3 regions of the Mesorhizobium sp. Primo-A genome follow, and region 2 is predicted to be linked to each of the others. Evidence: predicted binding sites of a transcription regulator. Region 2 holds the regulator's gene; each other region holds the start of a gene.
What was found. The regulator LexA, encoded in region 2, represses DNA repair genes until DNA is damaged. The targets are predictions, from matches to a motif close to TGTTCNNNNTGTGTTCNG.
Positions count from the first base shown of each region.

Region 1 (3,123 bases), on a different contig from region 2:
ATCTCGATCGCATTGAAGACCGTCGGCTATTCGGTTGCGGCGAACTATGCCGGCAATGATGCCGCAGCGGCGAAATTCAAGGCTGAGACCGGCATTCCGGTCTACAAATGGTCGGTCGCCGACTATGATGCCTGCGCCGCCGGCATCAAGCAGGTCGAGGCCGATCTCGGCCCGGTCTCGGTGCTGGTCAACAATGCCGGCATCACCCGCGACGCCATGTTCCACAAGATCACGCGTGAGCAGTGGAAAGAGGTCATCGACACCAACCTGTCCGGCGTCTTCAACATGACGCATCCGCTGTGGAGCGGGATGCGCGACCGCAAGTTCGGCCGCATCATCACCATCTCCTCGATCAACGGCCAGAAGGGCCAGGCCGGCCAGGTCAACTATTCCGCCGCCAAGGCCGGCGATATCGGTTTCAGCAAGGCTCTCGCCCAAGAGGGGGCGCGCGCCGGCATCACTGTCAACGTCATCTGTCCCGGCTATATCGCCACCGAGATGGTCAAGGCGATCGACGAGAAGGTGCTCAACGAGCGCATCATTCCGCAGATTCCTGTCGGCCGCCTCGGTGAGCCCGAAGAAATCGCGCGCTGCGTCGTCTTCCTCGCATCCGAAGATGCCGGCTTCATCACCGGCTCGACCATCACGGCCAATGGCGGCCAGTATTTCGCCTGACGACGGCGATGTAGGCGCAGAGATCGACGGGCCGGCGCGCCGGCCCGTTTTTCGTTTGCGCCATGGTCCCTTCGAAGTGACAGCACGGCTGCTGACCCAATCCGGCACGCAGAGGTTAACAGCGGCCCGGCCGGCCTGTGCGAAACCAGCTTCCAAGCCTGTGGATTCTCGGTGGATAAGCTGTTCACAACACAAGATATTGAGGTGAACAAAACGGGAAAATTCCGCCATCGCTGATTCGTCGCCGATTCGTTCCGGCTTTGAGCTGAACGTTAACGACGACAGCCGGAATCCCCTGCCAATTGCTTAACGCAGATTAAGAAAGATCAACAATTTCATAACCTTGGTCGAGGCACGCCAAGCCATTGTGATCGTTTATCGGCAAAGGTTAATGGCAATGCCCTCTTAGCACGAAACGGGCCAGTTCAGCGATTCAGCATGTGGTGCGTCTCGTGGTCGCGAAATCCACATATAGCCGTGAACAAAAGCTGAACCTGCAGGAGTCACTGATTCGTCGCCGATTCGTTCCAGACTCGTTCTATCCGTTAATCCGCATTCTGATTGAGAGCTTGACGGAACCACCTTCTGGCTGCCGACGGAACATTCCGCTTTCGCTTCGCGCCCGAAATCCCTATGTGTCGCCTGTCATACGCGCCCATTTGAGGCACGCTCCCGACAACCAGAGGCCAGAAGCCTTATCTCCAGGTCCCGGAAGCCTTATTCTAGGTTGATGAACATCCAGCCCAAACACACTGAGCCGCTGATCCTGTCGGGCCGCGACGTGACCGCCGTGCTCGGGCCGACCAACACCGGCAAGACCCATCTCGCCATCGAGCGCATGGTGGCGCATGAGAGTGGAATCATCGGCCTGCCGCTCAGGCTTCTGGCGCGCGAGGTCTACGCCCGCGTCTGCGAAAAGGTCGGCGCCCACAAGGTTGCGCTGATTACCGGCGAGGAAAAGATCCAGCCACCGGGCGCCAAATATTCGGTCTGCACCGTCGAGGCCATGCCGCGCGAGACCGACGCCGCCTTCGTCGCCATCGACGAGGTGCAGCTCGCCGGCGACCTCGAGCGCGGCCACATCTTCACCGATCGCATCCTGCACCTGCGCGGCCGCCAGGAAACGCTGCTGCTGGGCGCCGCCACCATGCAAAGTATCCTGCAGCGCCTGCTGAGGGGTGTCTCGGTGGTGACGCGGCCGAGGCTGTCGCATCTTGCCTATGCCGGCTCCAAGAAGCTGACCCGCCTGCCGCGGCGCACGGCGATCGTCGCCTTTTCCGCCGACGAGGTCTACGCCATCGCCGAGTTGATCCGCCGCCAGCAGGGCGGTGCCGCCGTCGTGCTCGGCGCGCTCTCGCCGCGCACCCGCAACGCCCAGGTGGCGCTGTTCCAGTCCGGCGATGTCGACTACCTCATCGCCACCGATGCCATCGGCATGGGTCTCAACCTCGATCTCGACCACGTCGCCTTCGCCCAGAATCGCAAGTTCGACGGCTTCCAGTACCGCAATCTGACGGCGGCCGAGCTTGGCCAGATCGCCGGCCGCGCCGGCCGGCATCTGCGCGACGGCACGTTCGGTGTCACCGGCCAGGTCGACCCGCTGGACGAGGATCTGATCAAGAAGATCGAAGGCCACGACTTCGACCCGGTGAAGGTGCTGCAATGGCGCACCGCACATTTCGACTTTGCCAGCCTCGACGCGCTGAAGCGCTCGATCGAAACCAACGCCCCGGTCGAGGGACTGACACGGGCATTGCCTGCCGTCGATGCACAGGCGCTCGAGCATCTGTCGCGCGACGAGGACATCCGCGCACTCACCACCAATGCCAAGCGCGTGGCGCTGTTGTGGGAAGCCTGCGCGCTGCCCGACTACCGCAGGATCGCGCCGGCCCAGCATGCCGACCTCATTGCCTCGATCTACACGGACCTCGCACGCCACGGCCATGTCGACGAGAATTATATGGCCGAGCAGGTTCGCCGCGCCGACACAACAGAGGGCGACATTGATACGCTCTCGCATCGCATTGCCCAGATCCGCACCTGGACATTCGTGTCGAACCGGCCCGGCTGGCTGGCCGATCAGGCACACTGGCAGGAAAAGACGCGCGAAATCGAAGACAGATTGTCGGATGCGCTGCATGAGCGGTTGACGAAACGCTTCGTAGACCGCAGGACTTCCGTCCTCATGCGGCGCCTTAGAGAAAATACCATGCCTGAAGCCGAAATTAGTCCTACCGGAACCGTCCTTGTCGAAGGCCACCATGTCGGCGAGCTGCAAGGGTTCCGCTTCACCGCCGACCAGACCGCCGGCGGCGAAGACGCCAAGGCGGTGCGCACCGCTGCCCAGAAGGCGCTGGCCGCCGAGTTCGAGGCGCGCGCCGAACGCTTCGGCGCCTCGGCCAATGGCGATATCGCGCTCGGGTCGGATGGCACGCTGCGCTGGATCGG
Region 1 covers NZ_RZTG01000006.1:23,794-26,916, forward strand. Annotated here, with positions in the region: gene phbB (acetoacetyl-CoA reductase) at 1-675, shown strand, start outside; gene EOC83_RS12525 (helicase-related protein) at 1,406-3,123, shown strand, end outside.
Region 1: a site for LexA is predicted at 1,199-1,216, ahead of EOC83_RS12525 (helicase-related protein). Genes of this name have one in related genera too.

Region 2 (3,123 bases):
CAAATGCCGATTTCGCTGTCGGCTGCACGTACAAGTACCTCAACGGCGGTCCGGGCGCGCCGGCCTTCATCTATGCCGCGCAGCGCCACCACGGCGATATCAGCCAGCCGCTCAGCGGCTGGTGGGGCCATGCGCGGCCCTTTGCCTTCGAACGGGGTTATGTTGCCGGCACCGGCATCCGCCGTTTTCTGTGCGGTACGCAACCGGTCCTGTCGATGCGGGCGCTCAAAGGCGCGCTTGCCATCTGGAGCGACGTCGACATGGCGGCATTGCGAAAGAAGAGCGTCGCGCAGACAGAACTGTTCATCCAGCTCGTCGAAGCCAAGTGCGGCGCCTACGGTCTCACGCTGGAGACCACCCGCGACGCGACCAGGCGCGGCAGCCAGGTGTCGTTCCTTCACGACCACGGCTATCAAATCATGCGGGCGCTGATCGAGCGCGGGGTGATCGGTGACTTCCGCGCACCGTCGACCATCCGTTTCGGCTTCACGCCGCTCTATGTCAGCTACAAGGATGTGTGGCTGGCGGTTGAGGTTCTGGAAGACATTCTGCGCACGGGAGCATGGAAGGACCAGCGTTTCGCCGTCAAGGAAGCCGTTACCTGACGCACCGATCCCGGCGATCCGCCGTCGCTGCCCTCACTGCCTGGCAAATGACGGAGAGCTGAATTTCCAGCCAAAATGCCCAACTGACGTTGGCGTTTTGGCTCCGTTTCGTTCACGGCCAACGAACGTCCCGAAGGTTGCAATCGCCCCTTGTCGAGGTCGATCGACAGATAATGCCAAGCTTTGGTAGGGGATAAGCCACAGGTCATTAACCATAACAATTTCAATGTGAGCAGGCGCATTGCCGAAGGTGGCGCCCGTCGATCGTAACCCGCTGGCAAGCGCCAAATAATTTCAGCAGCCTTAACAAATTCATTAAACTTTAAACGGTTGCAGAACACAACTGGAACAGATAGTGTTTGTTCTGGGTTTGTTTTTCGATTCTGGTTTCAGGGAACCTGGGGGCCGCCATGCTGACACGCAAGCAACATGAACTGCTGATGTTCATCCATGAACGCCTGAAGGAGAGCGGCATTCCGCCATCCTTCGACGAGATGAAGGAGGCGCTCGACCTTGCCTCCAAATCCGGGATTCATCGGCTGATCACGGCCCTTGAGGAGCGCGGCTTTATCCGCCGGCTGCCCAATCGGGCCCGCGCGCTGGAAGTGCTGCGGCTGCCGGACTCCATCGCGCCAGGCCTCAATGCGGCAAAGAAGTTTTCGCCAAGCGTCATCCAGGGCAGTCTTGGTCAGGGTGGTGCTCTTGGCCGGCAGATCAAGCCGGCGCCTTCGCGGATGCCTTCGCCCGGCAATGACGACGATGCGGTCTCTGCCGTTTCGATCCCGGTCATGGGTCGCATCGCCGCCGGCGTGCCGATCGATGCCATCCAGCATCAGACGCATTCGATTTCGGTGCCGCCGGACATGATCATGGGCGGCGCGCACTATGCGCTGGAGGTCAAGGGCGATTCGATGATCGAGGCCGGCATCTTCGACGGCGACACCGTTATCATCCGTAACGCCGACACGGCCAGCCCCGGCGAGATCATCGTGGCGCTGGTCGATGAAGAGGAAGCGACGCTGAAGCGGTTCCGCCGCAAGGGCGCCTCGATTGCCCTCGAAGCCGCCAATCCAGCCTATGAGACACGGATTTTCGGGCCGGACAGGGTCAAGGTGCAAGGCAAGCTCGTCGGCCTGATCCGTCGCTACTGAGACGGCTGTGGGTTGACCACTGGCTTCTCGGGTTTCTTGAAGGGTGCCAGCCCCCTCGCCTCGCGAGAGTATCTGCGTTGCGTGTGCCAGGGCCGATATGGGCTGTCCACCGCGAAGCTGATCGTCGCCGGCGTGGTCGCCGATTGGCGATCGAAGAAGACCGCGGCACTGCCTTTGCGAGCCAGTTGCCGCTTGGTGATGACGAGAACCAGCGGGTTGTGACAGGCGTCATAGGCGGTGGCGTCGTTGACGACGATCAGTTCGGCGAAGCCGCAGGCTTTCCAGGTGTCCTTGCGGTCCTCGACATAGGCAATGATCGCACCGGACATGTGCCTGGCCACGCAAACGCCTGAGGAGCAATAGAACGGCGATCCCGGCGGTAGCTCAACGGCATCCGCGACGTCGAATTGCCCATCGCTGTTGTCGAACACTTCCGGAACGACGATGGTTTCCGATGTCAGCGCGCGTTTCCAGTTGTCGACGGTGAATTCGTTCGGCCGTTGCCGGCTGACGGCAAGCTCACCGCCACCGATCGGCAACGCCACCAGCCGGGCGTCTTCCGAGATCAGCACATCGGGCGTGCGCGTATCCGAGACGGTCAGCAAGCCTGCCAACGCGAATGGCAGAGCCGCGAGCCGCAGCCATGTCGTCGCCATCGTCGCGATGACCAGGGCAATGGCCACCAGCAGGACCGACTGTTGCGAAATCAGCCCGACCCCATCGACAGGCGAACGCTCGGAGATCCAGCCCGATATGGCGATCATCATCGTCAGGCCCTTGCCCATCAGGTAGAGACCTGGCCAATCCAATCCGAAAGGCATCAGCAGCGCGCTGGCGACGGCCAGGAACATGACGACGGTGACGATCGGCATAACCGCGAGATTGGCGAACAGGCTGAGCGGCGACACACGCTGAAAATGCCAGATGGCAAACAGCGTCGTGGCGCTGCCGGCGATGATCGAGGTCATGGCCAGACCGATTGCCGCCAGCAGGAATTTTCGTGTCAGGAACCCGGGCAAGGATCGCTTCGGCGGCGGCGTTCTTGCTTTTCCCGCGCGGTGATCCGCCCAGCCGGCATAGGCGCCGACCAGAGCCGCGGTCGCGGCGAACGACATCTGAAAACTCGGGCCGACCACCTCATGCGGCGACACCACGATGACGGCGATCGCCGAGATCGCCAGATTGCGCATGGTGAGTGCTGCTCGATCGAACAGAACTGCAATCAGCATCACTGCCAGCATGATGAAGCTGCGTTCGGCGGCGACGACGATACCTGAGATGACGAGGTAGGCTGCGATCGAGAACAGTGCGGCGGCAGCGGCATACTTCTTGACCGGGCGACGCGCGGAAAAATCGGGAAACAAGGC
Region 2 covers NZ_RZTG01000003.1:179,962-183,084, forward strand. Annotated here, with positions in the region: gene kynU (kynureninase) at 1-605, shown strand, start outside; gene lexA (transcriptional repressor LexA) at 1,016-1,756, shown strand; gene EOC83_RS06320 (ComEC/Rec2 family competence protein) at 1,750-3,123, opposite strand, start outside.

Region 3 (3,123 bases), on a different contig from region 2:
TCAAGGAACAACGAGGACGCGCAGCCTGGCTCCTGTCACGGAATGACCGGCAGGGCCGAGCTTGCGACTTGCTGATGCCAATCTTCAAAAGGTCGCGATTGGCAGACGGGCAGTGAGCCTGTACAGGCAGGACAGTCGCCCATCAGAGCCGCCGGAGACCCGCCATGAAGCTGAAAATCGCCGTCCAGATGGACCACATCTCCACCGTGTCGATCGCCGGCGACACCTCGTTCGCGCTGTCGCTGGAAGCGCAGCGGCGTGGCCATGAGCTGTTCCACTACACGCCGGATCGGCTGTCGTTGCGCGACGGCAAGGTGTTTGCCCGCATTGAGGAGATGCAGGTGCGCGACGAGAAAGGCAGCCACTATTCGCTGGGCGAGAAGGTGCGCACCGATCTGTCGGAGATGGACGTCGTCCTGCTGCGCCAGGATCCGCCCTTCGACATGAACTACATCACCACCACGCACATCCTGGAGCGCATCCACCCGAAGACGCTCGTGGTCAACGACCCGGCCTGGGTGCGCAACAGCCCGGAAAAGATCTTCGTCACCGAATTTGCCGACCTGATGCCGGACACGCTGATCACCAAGGATCCACTCGAAGTTGCCGCCTTCCGCAAGGAGTTCGGCGACATCATCGTCAAGCCGCTCTACGGCAATGGCGGCGCCGGCATCTTCCATCTGCTGGAGGGCGACCGCAACCTGGCCTCGCTGCTGGAAATGTTCGGCCAGATGTTTCGCGAACCCTATATCGTGCAGCGCTATCTCAAGGACGTGCGCAAGGGCGACAAGCGCATCATCCTGATCGACGGCGAGCCGGTCGGCGCCATCAACCGGGTGCCCGCCGAACATGATTCCCGCTCCAATATGCATGTCGGCGGCCGCGCCGAAAAGACCGAGCTGACGGCGCGCGAACGCGAGATCTGCGCCCGCATCGGGCCGTCGCTGAAGGAGCGTGGCTTCATCCTGGTCGGCATCGACGTCATCGGTGACTACATGACCGAGATCAATGTCACCTCGCCGACCGGCGTGCGCGAGGTCAAACGCTTCGGCGGCGCCGACATCGCCAGCCTGTTCTGGGACGCGGTCGAGGACAAGCGCGGGTAAGCCGTTTTCATTTTGTCTTAACCATGTTCCGTTTTTGCAACCGCGCTCAATTCGGCTGCAACCCACGCGCTCACATGTTCCCGTAATGTTCTTGATTTGACCGAGGATTTGTGATTGTCTGCCCGTGGGGCCATTTCTTGGCCATCGCGTGGGTTGTGGCCTGGGGGCAAAGAAATGGTGGCGCGGGTTCGCACGGTCGCTTTCCAGGGCATCGAGGCCGTGCCGGTCGATGTGCAGGTGATGATCGCGCCCGGCAAGGTCAACATGCACATCGTCGGCCTGGGCGACAAGGCGGTGGCCGAAAGCCGCGAGCGGGTGCAGGCCGCACTGCATGCTTCAGGCCTGTCGATGCCGTCGAAGAAGGTCACGGTCAATCTGGCGCCGGCCGACCTGCCGAAGGAAGGCAGTCACTACGACCTGCCGATCGCGCTTGGCCTGATGGCTGCCCTTGGCGCCATTCCGGGCGACATGCTGGCCGGCTATGTCGTACTTGGAGAATTGTCGCTCGACGGCACGATTGCCGCGGTCGCCGGCGCCTTGCCGGCGGCGATCGCCGCCAATGCCGAGGGCAAAGGCCTGATCTGCCCGTTCGCCTGCGGACCTGAGGCGGCCTGGGCTGGAAAGGATTTCGACATTCTGGCACCGCGCAGCCTGATTGCCATCGCCAATCATTTTCGCGGCACGCAGGTGCTGTCGCGCCCCGAGGCCGGCATCCACGCCGCCGCGCTGGATTTGCCCGACCTCGCCGACATCAAGGGCCAGGAGACCGCCAAGCGGGCGCTGGAAGTGGCGGCCGCCGGCGGGCATAATCTTCTCATGATCGGCCCGCCGGGCTCGGGCAAATCGATGCTGGCGCAGCGGCTGCCGTCGATCCTGCCGCCGCTGGCGCCGAAGGAATTGCTCGAAGTCTCGATGATCGCGTCGGTGGCGGGAGAGCTCGGCGAAGGCAAATTGACTGACCGGCGGCCGTTCCGCGCGCCGCACCACTCGGCCTCGATGGCGGCGATGGTCGGCGGCGGCATCCGCGCGCGGCCGGGCGAGGTGTCGCTGGCCCATCACGGCGTGCTGTTCCTCGACGAGTTTCCCGAGTTCACGCCGCAGACGCTCGATGCGCTGCGCCAGCCGTTGGAGACCGGCGACTGCATGATCGCGCGGGCCAACCATCGCGTCACCTATCCAGCGCGTATCCAGCTGGTGGCCGCGATGAACCCGTGCCGCTGCGGCATGGCCGGCGAGCCTGGTTATCGCTGCCTGCGCGGCGAGCGCTGCCGCACCGACTATCAGGCGCGCATTTCGGGCCCGCTGCTCGACCGCATCGATCTCAGGATCGAAGTGCCGGCGGTCTCGGCCAGCGACCTGATCCGGCCCGACCGGGCGGAGAAAAGTGCCGATGTGGCGATGCGCGTGGCACGCGCCCGCACCATCCAGCGCGAGCGCTTCGAGCGGCTCGGCGCCACCCGCGCCACCACCAACGCGCATTGCGCGCCCTCGGTCATCGAGGAGATCGCCATGCCGGACGCCGCCGGCCTGTCGCTGCTCAAGGACGCCAGCGAAAAGCTCGCCTTTTCGGCGCGAGCCTATCACCGGGTGCTGAAGGTGGCGCGGACACTCGCCGATCTCGACGCCAGCGAAACCGTCGGCCGCATCCATCTGGCCGAAGCGATTTCCTACCGCATGAGCTCGGAGCGGGTGGCGCAGGCGGCGTAGATCACTCGCCGCCCGACAAGCCGACTCTGCCACACCACCTTCCGCAATCACGCCATAACCGTCATCCGACGAATCGGCCATCTCCGCACTGCGGCGGACCTGATTGTCCGCTTGGTCGACGTCCTCACCACCCAACGGCCCCCACCGACCGGGCGCCGGCCGTTTCTCCGTCTTCGGGGGCGTGGACGTCATCGCATCGGACCAAAGTCTTGGTCTCCGCATTGGGAATTCCTTATTTAGATAATGTGAATATGATTGCGGTCGGGGAGTCCGCTATGTTCGTTGACTACTACGAAGTTTTGGAAGTCAG
Region 3 covers NZ_RZTG01000004.1:70,424-73,546, reverse strand. Annotated here, with positions in the region: gene gshB (glutathione synthase) at 165-1,106, shown strand; gene EOC83_RS08505 (YifB family Mg chelatase-like AAA ATPase) at 1,281-2,813, shown strand; gene EOC83_RS08500 (J domain-containing protein) at 3,089-3,123, shown strand, end outside.
Region 3: a site for LexA is predicted at 1,182-1,199, ahead of EOC83_RS08505 (YifB family Mg chelatase-like AAA ATPase). Genes of this name have one in related genera too.